DNA from 2 places in the Usitatibacter rugosus genome. Region 2 is predicted to be linked to the other one. Evidence: predicted binding sites of a transcription regulator. Region 2 holds the regulator's gene; the other holds the start of a gene.
The links. The regulator sigma-54, encoded in region 2, starts transcription at its own class of promoters, with help from an activator protein. The targets are predictions, from matches to a motif close to TGGCACNNTTCCTGCT.

Region 1 (6,869 bases), 620 kb from region 2:
CTGGGCCTGGTCCTTCGTGAGGGTCATCTGGCCGAGGCAGGCGGCGGTGACCCATTCCTTCGACTGGCCGACCTTCTTCGCCACGTCGGCCCACTTGATGCCCTTCTGCACCTTCACCGAGTAGATGAGGTCGGTCACGTCTTCGCGATTCATGGGTTTCATGCGTTCTCCGGGTTAGCGGACCTGCTTGAGTGGCGTGACGCCTGCCCCGAGGACGGTGCCGTCCTCGAGCCCGGGACGCACGACGCGCGGCAGGTCTTCGTTGGCCGCTTCCTCGGCTCTTCCCTCCTGGAGCAGCTTGGAGCGATGGACGAGGAAGTCGACGAGGTGGTTGCGGATGCGGTAGTAGTGCGGGTGGTGATGGATATCGTTGCGCGTGCGTTCGCGCGGCAGCGTGTTCACGACCACCTCGGCGATGCGGGCTTCGGGGCCGTTGGTCATGAGCAGGATCTTGTCGGCGAGCAGGATGGCTTCATCGACGTCGTGGGTGATCATGAAGACCGTCTGGTGCGTCTCGGCGCAGATGCGCACGAGCTCCTCCTGGATCGCGCCTCGCGTGAGCGCATCGAGCGCTCCGAAGGGCTCGTCCAGCAGCAGCATCTTGGGCTGGATGGCGAAGGCCCTCGCGATGCCCACGCGCTGCTTCATGCCGCCGGAGAGCTCCGAAGGCTTCTTCGTCTCGTTGCCGGTGAGGTGCACGAGGTCGATGTACTTCTGGCAGTGCGCGTTCACCTTGTCGCGCGACCAGTCGGGCCAGCGCGAGCGCACTCCGAAGGCGATGTTGCCGCGCACCGAAAGCCACGGCATCAATGCATGGCCCTGGAAGACGACGCCGCGGTCGAGGCTCGGGCCGGCGACCTCGCGGCCGTCCATGGTCACCTCGCCCAGTGTTGCCGTATCCAGGCCCGCGAGGATGTTGAGGATGGTCGTCTTGCCGCAGCCCGAGTGGCCGATCACGCAGACGAACTCGCCGCGCTCGAGCGAGAAGCTCACGTTCGCGAACACCGGCTTCGCGCCCTCGGCGAAGCGCCGCGCGAGCCCGCGCACCTGCAGGAAGGGAGGCAGGCCCGTGCTCATTCGACGAAGGTGACCGCGCGCTGCAGCGCACCGAAGAGGAGGTCGAGGATCATGCCGACGACGCCGATCACCAGGATCGCGAAGATCACGTTGGCGAGCGAGAGGTTGTTCCACTCGTTCCACACGAAGTAGCCGACGCCGAGGTTGCCTACCAGCATCTCCGCGGCCACGATCACCAGCCACGCGATGCCCATCGAGATGCGGGCCCCGGTGAGGATCACGGGAGCGGCGGCCGGGAGGATCACCTCGAAGCAGGTGCGCATCGTGCCGGCTTCCAGCGTGCGGGCGACGTTCAGCCATTCGCGGCGGACGCTGGAGACGCCGTGCGCGGTGTTGATCAGCATCGGCCAGATGGAGCAGATGAAGATCACGAAGATGGACGACGTCGCCGAATCCTTGATGGTGTAGAGCGCGAGCGGCATCCACGCCAGCGGCGAGATCGGCTTCAGCACCTGGATGAAGGGGTCGAGCGCGCGGTGCACCATCGGCGAGAGGCCGATCACGAAGCCGAGCGGGATCGCGATCAACGCCGCGAGCAGGAAGCCCAGGCCCACGCGGCCGAGCGAGTACGCGAGCTGGATGCCGATGCCCTTGTCATTGGAGCCGCCGTCGTAGAACGGGTTGGAGAGCTGCTTCCACACCGTGGCACCCATCTGCGAGAGCGTCGGCAGGCCGTCGGACTTCGGCTTGTCCAGCCCCATCATCTTCGCGTACTCGGGGTCCATGCCCGCGGTGGCGCTGGCCTTGGGAAGGCTCGCCAGGTGCCAGGCGAAGAGCAGCACCGCCAGCAGGAGCAGCGACAGGACCCAGGACTTCGCGCGCTCGCGCACGATCTCAGGCCTTCTTTATGGCGAAGCTTTGCACGTACGCCTCCGGCTTCGACGCGTCGAAGGGCTTGCCCATCACGATGATCTTCTTCGGCATGTCGGCGGGAGAGGCGATGCCTTCCTCCTTCATGCGCTTCTTCGCGTCCGTCATGAGGTAGACCTGGTCGACGATGCTCTTGTACTGCACGTCGCCCTTCACGTAGCCCCAGCGCTTCATCTGCGTGAGGATCCACACTCCGAGCGCGTTCCACGGCACCGGGTCGAACTCGATGCGGTTGGGGACCGTCTTCACGTTGCCCAGGCCGTCGGCGTACTTGCCGGTGAGCACCTGTTCCAGCACCGGCACGGGCTGGTTCAGGTAATTCGCGGGCGCGATGGCGTTGGCGATGGTCGTGCGGTTCTCGGGACCGGCGGCCATGGCCGCGGCATTGAGCACGGCCCGGTACATCGCCGCGAAGGTGTTCGGGTTCTCCTTCACCCACTCGGTGCGCACGCCGAAGGAGCAGCACGGGTGGCCGTCCCAGATCTCCTTCGTGAGGAGGTGGATGAAGCCGATCTGGTCGTACACGGCGCGCTGGTTGAACGGATCGGGGCCGAGGTAGCCATCGAGATTGTCGGCGCGCAGGTTGGCCACCATCTCGGGCGGCGGCACGACGCGGATCTGGACGTCCTTGTCCGGGTCGAGCCCGTGCTCCGCAAGGTAGTAGCGCAGCAGGAAGTTGTGCATCGAGTACTCGAAGGGCACGGCGAACTTGAAGCCCTTCCACTGCTTCGGGTCGCGCTTGTCCTTGTGCTTCATGGCGAGCGTGATCGCCTGGCCGTTCGAGTTCTGGATCGTGGCCACGTTCATCGGCAGCGCGCTGGAGCCCACGCCGAGCGAGATGGCGAGCGGCATCGGGGCCAGCATGTGCGAAGCGTCGTACTCCTTGTTCATCACCTTGTCGCGGATCAGCGCCCAGCCGGCGGTCTTCTGCAGCGTGACGTTGAGGCCCTGCTTCTCGTAGAAGCCCAGGGGCAGCGACATGATGAGCGGCGTGGCGCACGTGATCGGGATGAAGCCGATCTTCACGTCCTTCTTCTCGAGCTTGCCCTTCTCCTGCGCCATGGCCTGCAGCGCGCCCAGCGGGAAGAGGCTCGCGATCGCGCCCATCGCCGTGTTGGCGCCGACGGCGCGCAGGAAGCGGCGGCGCTCGGCATCGCGCGGGAAGAGGGCCTTCAGGACGGCAGTCTCGATCGCGCGCTCGGACAACCGTGCGGCATCGGCCTCGTGCGCAGCTTGCGACGCGTGGGCGCCGCAGGTGCAGGCGAGGCGAGCGTTCGGATCGTAGGGATTCTTGAACAGGCTCATCGGACCTCCCGGGGATATCGGGGAAGCAGTGAGCAGCAAGCGTGCCAGCGGCGGTTACGGGGCGGGCAGGAAGCGCGCGCGGCCCCTGCGCACAATCGCGGTGCTAGGCGAGGTGCGCGCGGACCAGTTTGGTGCGGAGCGCCTCTGGGGATTCGGCGAGATCGTGCGCTCCGGCATCGAGCAGCTCCGAGCGGCTGCCGTATCCCCACAGCGCACCCAGGCCGCGCAGGCCGTGGAGCTTCGCCGCCGACATGTCCACGCCGCGGTCGCCGACCATGGCGATGTCGTGTCCTCCCTGCATCGCATGCGTCGCGAGCAGGTGGGCGAGGAGGTCGCGCTTGTCCTCTCGCGTGCCGTCGAGCTCGCAGCCGTGCACGGCCTCGAAGTGCGCGTCGAACCCGAAGTGGCGCACGATCCGGTCGGCGTAGACGAGGGGCTTGGAGGTCGCGACGAAGAGCCGCGTGCCGGAGCCCTGCAGCGCAGTGAGCAGCTCGGCGATGCCGTCGTACGGAGCGTTCTCGAACAGGCCGACGTCGGCGAAGCGCTCGCGGTAATGCGCGAGCGCCTGCTCGACCGTCTCGCGCCGGTCCTCGCCCAACAGCTTTGCCAGCGATGCGCGCAGCGGCGGGCCGATCGCGAAGCACAAGTCGTCCAGTGGTGGCGGCTCGCGTCCCATGCGTTCCAGCGCGTGCGCGATGCTGCGCGTGATGCCCTCGCGCGGATCGGTGAGCGTGCCGTCCAGGTCGAAGAGGACGGCTTTCATGGCAGCAGCGAGCTCACGTCGAGGTGGCGCGACAGGCGTTCGGCATCCGGCGCCCGTTGGTGCGGAAGGATGCCGAGCAGCGGAGCCTGCAGCCGCTCGCGCAGTGTCGCGATGTTTTCCTCCAGCACGGGCATGGCGGGGTCGATCGTGTTCGCGATCCAGCCGGCGAGTGGCAGGCCCTCGGCCGCGATGGCGAGCTCCGTGAGGAGCGCGTGGTTGAGGCAACCCAGGCGCATTCCGACTACGAGCACGACGGGTAGCCCCATCTCGCGCGCGAGATCGGATGCGTCGAACCCTGCCGCGAGGGGAACCCTGAAGCCGCCCACGCCCTCGACCACCGCGAAGTCGCCGCGACTTGCGAGCCGTTCGAAGGCGGCGAAGATCGTCTTGCGTTCGATGCGCACGCCTTCGCGTTGCGCGGCGATGTGCGGGGCCATCGGCTCGGTGAGCAGGATCGGCGTCACGTCGCCGAGCGCGTCATCGCTCCAGCCGGCCGCGCGCAGGAGGGCCACGCTGTCTTCGTTGGCGAGGCGGCCGTCGATCGGGGATGCGCCCGCGGCCACCGGTTTCATCGGTGCGACGCGCATGCCGCGAGCGCGGAGCGCGTGGACGAGCGCGCAGGCGGCGACGGTCTTGCCGACGCCGGTATCCGTCCCGGTGACGAAGACGCCGCGCCTCATCGGGGCGAGCGCTGGAAGTCGATCACCTGGCGGCCGTCCGCGAGCTTGCGCGGCGGCACCTTCCACGCGTGGCCGTAGATGATCTCGTGCGTGGCGGGCAGCGCGCCGCCGCGGCGCAGCGTCTCGTAGTGCGCGGCCATCCGCTTCCAGCGCGCGCGCCCCGCGAGGCCGCGGGATCGATGCGCGGCGGCGTTGTGCGCGCCGATCGCCTTCAGGTCGCGCGCGACCGCCTCCACGGTGTCGTACTCCACGGTGATGATGTCCATCTCCATCACGGGATCGGACAGCCCGGCGTGCACCAGCGCGTCGCCCAGGTCGTGCATGTCGATGAAGGTGTGCACATGCGGTCCGGCGTCGGCGGCGCGGAACGACTCGCGCAGCTCTTTCAGCGTATCGGGTCCGAACGTGGAGAAGAGGAAGAGCCCGCCGGGCTCCAGCACGCGAGAGACCTCCGCGAAGACGAGCTCCGGGCGGCACCACTGCAGCGCGAGGTTGGAGAACACGAGCTGGGCGCTGCCTGTCGCGAACGGCAGGCGCTCCGCATCGGCGCAGACGAGCCGGGGCTTGCCACCCATCACGCGCCTCCACCACGACGTGCGGCGCGAGGCCAGATCCAGCATCGAGGGCGCGAGGTCCACGCCCACGAGCGCCGCGCGCGGGAAGCGCTGGCCGAGGCCTTCGAACGAGGCGCCGGTGCCGCAACCCAGGTCGACCACGAGCGAGGGTCCGACGCGGATCGGGTCGAGGTGCTCGAGCAGGCGATCGCCGACCTCGCGCTGCAGCACCGCACTCTCGTCGTACTGCCGGGCCGCGCGGTCGAACGAACGGCGGATGGCGCGCTTCTCGAGCGGCGCCGGTGCGTCAGGCATTCACGGCCTCCAGCGCGGAGACGAAGGCCTCGGGATGCGAGATGAACGGCAGGTGCGCGGCGTCGGCGATCTCCACCAGGCTCGCGTCGTGCAGGTTCTCCGCGAGCCAGCGCCCGGCCGCGATCGGTGCCAGCGCATCGCGGGCTCCGTGCACGACGATCGAACGCTGGGCGATCGACGGCGCGTCCTCGCGCAGGTCGGTATCTCGGACGATCGCGAGTCCGGCGTCGAGCGCGCTCGGGTCCGGCGCGCCTCGCGACAGCAGCTCCGCGGCGAGCGCGCGCATCGCGGGCCGGCTGTTGGCGCCGCCCAGCGCGTTCAGCGCGACAAAGGTCTTCAGCGTCGCCTCGAAGTCGGTGCGCAGCCCCGCGGCGAACCCGGCGAGCGTCTCCAGCTTCATCGCATGCGGCCAGTCGCGGCGCTCGACGAAGCAGGGTGTCGTGCTCACGAGCGCCAGCGCGCGCACTCGCGCCGGATAACGGAGCGCGATGCGTTGCGCGAGCAAGCCGCCGAGCGACCAGCCGCAGAGCAGCGATCCCGAGGGGATCACCGCGGCGAGCTCGTCGACGGCCTCGTCCAGGCCCCGCAGCGGCATGAACGACGAGTAGCCATGACCCGGGAGGTCGAACGCATGCACGCGGAATTTCCGGGTCAGCGTCTCGACGAGCGGATTCCACACGCCGCCGTGCACGCCCCAGCCGTGGAGCAGCACGAGATCGGGGCCGGCCCCGACGGGCTTCACGTAGGGCGTCATGGGCGGAGCGCCGCTGCGAGCGCGGCGACCAGTGCTTGCACGTCCTCGGTGCGGTGCGCGGCGCTGAGCGAGACGCGCAACCGCGAGGTGCCTTCGGGCACCGTGGGGGGCCGGATGGCGGGCACGAGGAATCCGGCATCGTTCAGGCGCGAGGCGACCTCGAGCGCGCGCTGCGCATCGCCGAGCGGCAGCGGCTGGATGGCGGTCTGCGATTCGCCCAGGGCAATTCCCGCGGCGGAGCACGCGCTCCGGAATTGCGCGATGCGCGCATGCAGGGTGCCCACGACTCCGGGCTCCCGATCGATGAGATCCATCGCGGCAATGGCGGCGCTCGCGGCCATCGGCGGAAGGGCGGTCGAATAGATATAGGTGCGCGCCCGTTGCACGAGCCAGTCCACGAGTCCCGCCTCGCCCGCGACGAACGCGCCGTAGCCCCCGAGCGCCTTGCCGAGCGTGGCCATGTAGACGATGCGCGGCGAGCGGAGCGTCGCGTGCTCGAGCGACCCATGGCCGCGCGCGCCGAGCACGCCGATGCCGTGGGCATCGTCGAG
Region 2 (6,869 bases):
CGCGGCCGAGGCGCGGCTTCCCGCGAAAGGCATCGAGGCCTACACGCAGGGGATGATGGATCTCGGCGCCACCGTCTGCCTCGCGCGGAACCCGCGCTGCGACATCTGTCCCGTGCGCATCGACTGCGTCGCGGCGAACGAGGAGCGCGTGGACGAGCTTCCGGGAAGAAAGAAACGCGCGGCGAGGAAGCACCGCAGCACCGCGATGCTGGTCGCGATCTCGAAAGGCGAGGTGTTGCTCGTGAAGCGTCCGTCGCCGGGTATCTGGGGCGGACTGTGGTCGTTGCCCGAGATGCTTCCGGGCGATGTTCCGAAGCGCGCGACGCCTCTTCCCCCGTTCGAACACGCTTTCACTCACTACACACTTGCAGTGCGCCCCTTCCAGATGGACGGGGCCTCTCCGGAATTTCGTCTCTTCTTCCGAAATTCCGGAGAGGCCCCGTCCATCTGGTTGGCACTCGACGATGTAGCACAAGCAGCGTTGCCCGCACCGGTCAAGAAACTACTGCTGGAAATCACGCGATCAGCTTCTGCTGCCTCAGGAACCGGTGGAGGATCGCGAGCCGCACCGAAGCGTCGCGCAGCTCGAGCAGCTTCTGCTTCACGTCGTTCCTGAGCGGCAGGATCTCGGCCAGGCGGAAGCTCACCCAGCTCGCGTCCTCGAAGGGGTGCGGCGCGGTGAAGCGATCCTCGCCGATGCCGATGATGGCCTTGCGCAGGAACTCCGCGCTCTCCTCCAGCCCCGGCGTGTCGGCCATCTCTTCCTCGACGGCCAGGCGCTCGATCTCGCCCACGATGAGCCCGTTGGCGCCGGTCTCGGTGGAGACGATGCGGAAGCGCTCGAGGCCCTCGGCCTTCACCTTGAGGATGCCCAGCTCCTCCATGTCGGCCTCGGCGATGCGCGCGAGGCAGCCCACGGGCTCGGGCACGGCGGGCGTGCCGACTTCGGCGCCCTCCTTGATGAGGCAGACGCCGAACAGGCTGCCGGTCTTGAGGCATTCCTTCGCCATGTCCATGTAGCGCGCCTCGAAGATGCGCAGCGGCAGCAGCGCCCGCGGATAGAGCACCGTCGACAGGGGGAAGATCGGCACGCGCTCGGGCTTCCGCCCCGCTCCGAGGAGGTTGAGGATCAGCACCCGCTAGACCCTCCACACATCGCGATGGCGGAGGATCACCTCGTAGTCGGAACCGAAGCGCTCGGCGAGCTGGCCCGCGACGTACACCGAGCGGTGCCGCCCGCCGGTGCAGCCGATCGCCACGGTGAGCGAGGCGCGCTGGTCGAGCACGTACTTGGGGAGCCAGCGCTGCAGGAAGCGCTGGATATCCTCGATCACCACGCCGGCCTCGGTCTCGCGCTCGAGGAAGGCCACCACTTCCGGATCGGCTCCGGTGAGCGGCCGCAGCTTCGGGTCGTAGTGGGGGTTCGGCAGGAAGCGCACGTCGAACACGAAATCGGCGTCGAGCGGCACGCCGCCCTTGTAGCCGAACGACATCACGACGAGCGAGAGCTTCGCGCGGTCGAGGACGACGAGATCCTGGATCCAGCCGCGCAGCTGCGAGGGCGTGAGCGCGCTGGTGTCGATACGCTGGCCGATCTCGGCGACGCTCTCCAGGAGCTTCCTCTCCTGCGAGATGGCCTCGTGGATGGTGCGGCCATCGCGCGCCAGGGGATGGGGCCTGCGCGTCTCGGAGAAGCGGCGCACGAGGCTCTCATCGGTCGCATCGAGGAAGATCACGCCGACGTCGCTGCCGCGCTCGCGCTCGCGCGCCACGATCGCCGGCAGCTCGCCCAGCGTCTCGGGGCTGCGCGCATCGGCGCTGATCGCGACCTTCGGCTCCTTCCGGGAGGCGACGAGGTCGTGGATCATGCCGGCCGGAAGATTATCGATGCAGAAGAAGCCGGCGTCCTCGAGCGCCTTCAGCGCGACGCTCTTGCCGGACCCGGACACGCCGGAGAGGAGGACGAGCTGCATGCCGCTAATCCGCTTCCTCGCGCCGTGCGGCCTCCGACTCGTCGCGCATCACCGCGGCCTGGCGGGCGATGAACTCGCGCGTCGAATCGATGCCGCGCGTGAGCAGGATGTGGTTGCGCACCGCCGCCTCGACCAGCACCGCGAGGTTGCGGCCCGGAGCCACGGCGAGCGTGACCGAGGGCACTTCCACGCCGAGGATCGGCTGCGTGCTCGTGCGCGTGGAGAGCCGGTCGCGCTCCATGTTGCCGTTGGCCGGGCTCTCGAGCGTGACGATGAGGCGCAGCGTCTTCCGCGGCCGCACCGCCGTCTCGCCGAAGATCGAGCGGATGTTGAGCACGCCCAGGCCGCGGACCTCGAGGAAGTCCCTCAGCATCGGCGGGCAGCGCCCGGAGATGGTCTCGGGTCCGATCTGCTGCAGCTCGACCGCGTCGTCGGCAACGAGGCCGTGCCCGCGCGAGATGAGCTCCAACGCAAGCTCGCTCTTGCCGATGGAGGAATCGCCCGTGATCAGCACGCCGATCTCGAGCACGTCGAGGAAGACGCCGTGCAGCGTGGTGATGGAGCCCAGCTCCTGCTGCAGGTAGGGGCGCAGCACGTTGATCACCTGCTGGCTCGGCTCCGGCGAAGCGAGCAGCGGAGTTGCCACGTGCGCCGCGGCGTCCTGCAAGTTCGGAGGCACGGGCATGCCGTCGCAGACGATCACGGCGACGGTCTCGCCGCCCACGGCGCGAAGCGCCGTCATCTCGCGCGAAGCGGGATCGAGCGACTCCAGGTACTCGAGCTCGCTTCGGCCGAGGACCTGCACCATCAGCGGGTGGATGAGGTTGAGGTGGCCGATCAGCCCGATGCCCGGGCGCGCGAGCATGGTGCCGGTGATCTCTCGCGACGAGCCGGCGGCCCCCGCGATCCACTCGAGGCCGAGGCGCTCGCGCCGGTCCTCAAAGAGTTGCTGAACGCTGAGCCGGGGCATAGGGCGACCATCCGGTGATCATGCCGTGGACCGTCGCCGCATCGGGTGCGGCGAGCAGCGCGTCGCGAAAGCCCGTGTCGCTGAACATCTGGGCCAGCTCCGAGAGGATCTGCAGGTGCGCCTCGGTCGCGTGCTCGGGAACGAGCATCGCGAAGACGAGCTGCACCGGCTGGCCGTCGGGTGCTTCGAAGGGAATCGGCGTTTGCGTGCGCACGAAAGCGCACACCGGTTCCCGCAGGGCCTTGATGCGTCCGTGCGGGATGGCCACGCCGCAGCCCAGTGCGGTGGAACCCAGCTTCTCGCGTTCGAAGAAGCTGTCGAAGACCCGCGCGCGCGGGATGGCGCGCGAGTTCTCGAACAGCAGCCCGACCTGCTCGAACAGGCGCTTCTTGCTCGTGGCGTCCAGGTCGAGCAGGACGTGCGAGGCGGGCAGCAGCGGGGATACGAGGTTCACGGCGCTCTCCGGGGGGAGGCCTATTCCTCTTCGGCCTGGCGGATGGTGACCGGGTTGTGGCGCGTTGCGGATTTGAATTTCTCCTTGTGCTTCACGACCTGGCGGTCGAGCTTGTCGATCAGCCCGTCGATGGCCGCGTACATGTCGACCTCGTGGCACTCGCAGTGGATCTCCTTGCCCGCGAGGTGCACGTTCGCCTCGATCCTCTGGTCCAGCTTTTCCACCGTCATCACGACGTTCACGTCGATCACGTGGTCGAAGTGCCTCTCGATCCTTTCCAGCTTGGTGACGACGTACTGGCGGATCGCGGGGGTGATGTCGACATGGTGCCCGGTCAACTGGAGGTTCATCGATGGCTCCTTTTCGCGGTGCGGGTGACGGGAAGACTCTAGATCGACTTGCGCAGGTTCGCCGGCTGGATGTGCATCGCCTCGCGGTACTTTGCTACGGTGCGCCGCGCGACCTGGATGCCCTGTTGCGCGAGGATGTCCGAGATGCGGTGGTCGGAGAGGGGCTTCTTGCCGTCCTCCGCCGCGACGAGCTGCTTGATCAGCGCGCGGATCGCCGTGGCCGAGCAGGCGCCGCCGGTATCCGTGGAGACGTGGCTGCCGAAGAAGTACTTCAGCTCGAAGATGCCGCGCGCGGTCAGCATGTACTTTTGCGTGGTCACGCGCGAGATGGTGGATTCATGCAGGCCGACGGCCTCCGCGATCTCGCGCAGCACCAGCGGGCGCATCGCGACCTCGCCGTGCTCGAAGAAGTTCTTCTGCCTGTCCACGATCGACTGCGTGACTCGCAGGATCGTGTCGAAGCGCTGCTGCACGTTCTTGATGAGCCAGCGCGCTTCCTGGAGCTGGCCGGCCAGATGCTTGGCGCCGTTCTCGCGGGATGCCTGGAGGATATCCGCGTACATCTTGTTCACGCGCAGGCGCGGCATCGCGTCGCGGTTCAGCGCCGCGACCCAGCGCGTGCCGACGCGGCGCACGACGACATCGGGCACCACGTAGCGGATGTCGCCGCTGCCGAAGCTGCGGCCGGGCTTGGGGTCGAGCGAGACGATGAGGGCGCGGATCTCGCGCAGCTCGTCTTCGTCCACGCCCAGCGTGCGCTTGAGGCGATTGAAGTCGCGGGCGGCAAGCACGTCCAGGTGCTTGGCGCAGAGCTCGACCGCGGGCGCGAGGTAGGGCGTGTCGGTGGGCAGCGACTTCAGCTGCAGGGTGAGGCATTCGCTCACGTCGCGCGCCGCGACGCCGGCGGGGTCCATGTTCTGGACGTGCTTCAGCGCGATCGCGATTTCCTCCAGCTCCAGCTCGGCGAATTCGTCGATGGCGTTGTCGAGGAGCTCCTGGAGGGTCTGCTGCAGGTAGCCGTCTTCGTCGATGTTGCCGATGACGAGGGCGGCCAGGCGCTTGTCCCGCTCCGTGAGCGAGGTGAGCGAAAGCTGCTGGGTGAGGTGGTCGTGGAGCGTGACCTCGGCCGCGGCGAATTGCGTGAAGTCCTCGCGGTCGTCGTCGCCGCGGCGCGATCCGCTGCCGCCCATCTCCTCGCCGCCGCCGTTGTCTCGCATGGGCATTTCGTCCATGCGGTCGCTGCGCTCTTCGCGTTCCTCTCGCTCGTGCGCCTCGGCGGCGGGCTCCTCCTGGGCCGAGGAGGTCGGGGAGCCCTCGGGGGCGGCGCCGCGATCGCCGATCACGCTCGTGGGTTCGTCGGGCGCCAGGTCGGCGCGCTCCAGCAGGGGGTTCTCGGCGAGATAGCGCTCGAGCTCCTGGTTCAGCTCCACCGTCGAAAGCTGCAGCAAGCGGATCGACTGCTGCAACTGCGGCGTGAGGGTGAGGTGCTGGCTGAGCTTTAGCTGGAGGCTGTGCTTCATGAGGTGCGAAAGTGCCAGGGGATAACGGGACGTCCGCTACAGGCGGAAATTCTCCCCGAGGTAGACCTTTCGGACAGACTCATTGTAGATGATTTCCTCGGGCTTCCCGAAGGCGAGCACCGACCCCTGGTTGATGATGTAGGCGTGGTCGCAGATGCCGAGCGTCTCGCGCACGTTGTGGTCCGTGATCAGCACGCCGATGCCGCGCTCCTTCAGGAAGCGGATGATCTGCTGGATATCGAGGACCGCGATGGGATCGACGCCCGCGAAGGGCTCGTCGAGCAGGATGAATCTCGGGTTCGTGGCCAGCGCCCGCGCGATCTCCACGCGGCGGCGCTCGCCGCCCGAGAGCGCCGTGGCCGGGCTCGCGCGCAGGTGGCCGACGTGGAGGTCGTCCAGCAATTGCTCGAGACGCGTCTCGATCTCGCCCGCCTCGAGGCCCTGGAGCTCCAGCACCGCCTGGATGTTCTGCGCCACGGTGAGCTTGCGGAAGATCGACGCTTCCTGCGGCAGGTACGAAAGCCCCAGGCGCGAGCGGCGGAAGATCGGCAGGTGCGTGAGGTCTTCCCCATCGAGCATCACCTTGCCGCTGTCGATCGGCACGAGGCCCAGGATCATGTAGAAGCAGGTCGTCTTGCCGGCACCGTTGGGGCCGAGGAGGCCGACGACTTCGCCGCTTTCCACGGTGAGCGACACGTCGGACACGACGCTGCGCTTGCGATAGCTCTTCTTCAGGCCCTCGGCCCGCAGCACCGCGGGCTGCGGCTCGCTCTTCACCAGCGTGAGGTGTTCGCGCAGCGGCGCGGGCGTGGCAGCCATCGTCAATGGGTGGCGGGGCCCGAGTCGGACTTGAGGGTGAGGGGCGACGACGGCTTGGCCTCGCTCTTCGCGTCCTTCCCGTCCTTCGCGTCTTTCTTCTGCGGGACGAGCGTGGCCTTCACTCGCGATCCGGGCGTGCCGGGTTGCGCGGCGCCGACCTCGAAGAGCTCGCGGCTGGTGTCGTAGGTGATGAGGTCGCCGGTGATCTCGCCCTGCACGCTCTTCAGGCGTGCCTTGTCGAAGAGCTTCAACTTCGAGCTCTTGTCGTCGAATTCCGCGCGCGCGGCCCAGCCTTCGATGAAGTCCTCGGCCTTGTCGCGCTTCTGGCGGAAGGTGACGGGCGCGCCGTTGGCGACGTAGAACTTGTTGCGCTCCGCGTCTTCCTTCACCGTGACCTTGTTCGCGGTGATGCGCATCGTGCCCTGCGTGATGACGACGTTGCCGTCGAAGACGGTGACGCGGGCGTTGTCGTCGCCGGTGAGGAGGTCGGCGCCGATGTTGATTTCCTTCTCGCGGTCCGACTTCTCGGCGAGCACGGGCAGCGCGGCAAGCGCCAGCGCGGTGAGCAGGGTGAGGCGAAGCGTGCGCATTGCCGGTCTCCTAGCGGGCTGGAGGCTTGTACGTGGAACGCACCCGGTTCAGCTTCACGGTGCGATCCGTGTTGTTCAGCTCGAGGCCGGCGGCTGTGGCGTGGCCCGAGGGGGATTCCATCCGCACTTCGCTCGAGGTGCGCGCGATGCCTTCGTCCGGGAGCACCAGCAGGTTGTCGGTGAAGATCTTCAG

Region 1: a site for sigma-54 is predicted at 3,284-3,299, ahead of DSM104443_RS03645 (CmpA/NrtA family ABC transporter substrate-binding protein). Genes of this name have one in related genera too.

What each region holds. Positions count from the first base shown of each region.
Region 1 covers NZ_CP053069.1:702,164-709,032, forward strand. Annotated here, with positions in the region: gene cynS (cyanase) at 1-153, opposite strand, end outside; gene DSM104443_RS03635 (ABC transporter ATP-binding protein) at 175-1,077, opposite strand; gene ntrB (nitrate ABC transporter permease) at 1,074-1,907, opposite strand; gene DSM104443_RS03645 (CmpA/NrtA family ABC transporter substrate-binding protein) at 1,912-3,252, opposite strand; gene DSM104443_RS03650 (HAD hydrolase-like protein) at 3,356-4,015, opposite strand; gene bioD (dethiobiotin synthase) at 4,012-4,695, opposite strand; gene bioC (malonyl-ACP O-methyltransferase BioC) at 4,692-5,564, opposite strand; gene bioH (pimeloyl-ACP methyl ester esterase BioH) at 5,557-6,318, opposite strand; gene bioF (8-amino-7-oxononanoate synthase) at 6,315-6,869, opposite strand, start outside.
Region 2 covers NZ_CP053069.1:80,249-87,117, reverse strand. Annotated here, with positions in the region: gene mutY (A/G-specific adenine glycosylase) at 1-616, shown strand, start outside; gene DSM104443_RS00385 (LON peptidase substrate-binding domain-containing protein) at 516-1,136, opposite strand; gene rapZ (RNase adapter RapZ) at 1,140-1,973, opposite strand; gene hprK (HPr(Ser) kinase/phosphatase) at 1,978-2,943, opposite strand; gene DSM104443_RS00370 (PTS sugar transporter subunit IIA) at 2,912-3,397, opposite strand; gene hpf (ribosome hibernation-promoting factor, HPF/YfiA family) at 3,418-3,747, opposite strand; gene DSM104443_RS00360 (RNA polymerase factor sigma-54) at 3,786-5,267, opposite strand; gene lptB (LPS export ABC transporter ATP-binding protein) at 5,304-6,086, opposite strand; gene lptA (lipopolysaccharide transport periplasmic protein LptA) at 6,089-6,676, opposite strand; gene lptC (LPS export ABC transporter periplasmic protein LptC) at 6,687-6,869, opposite strand, start outside.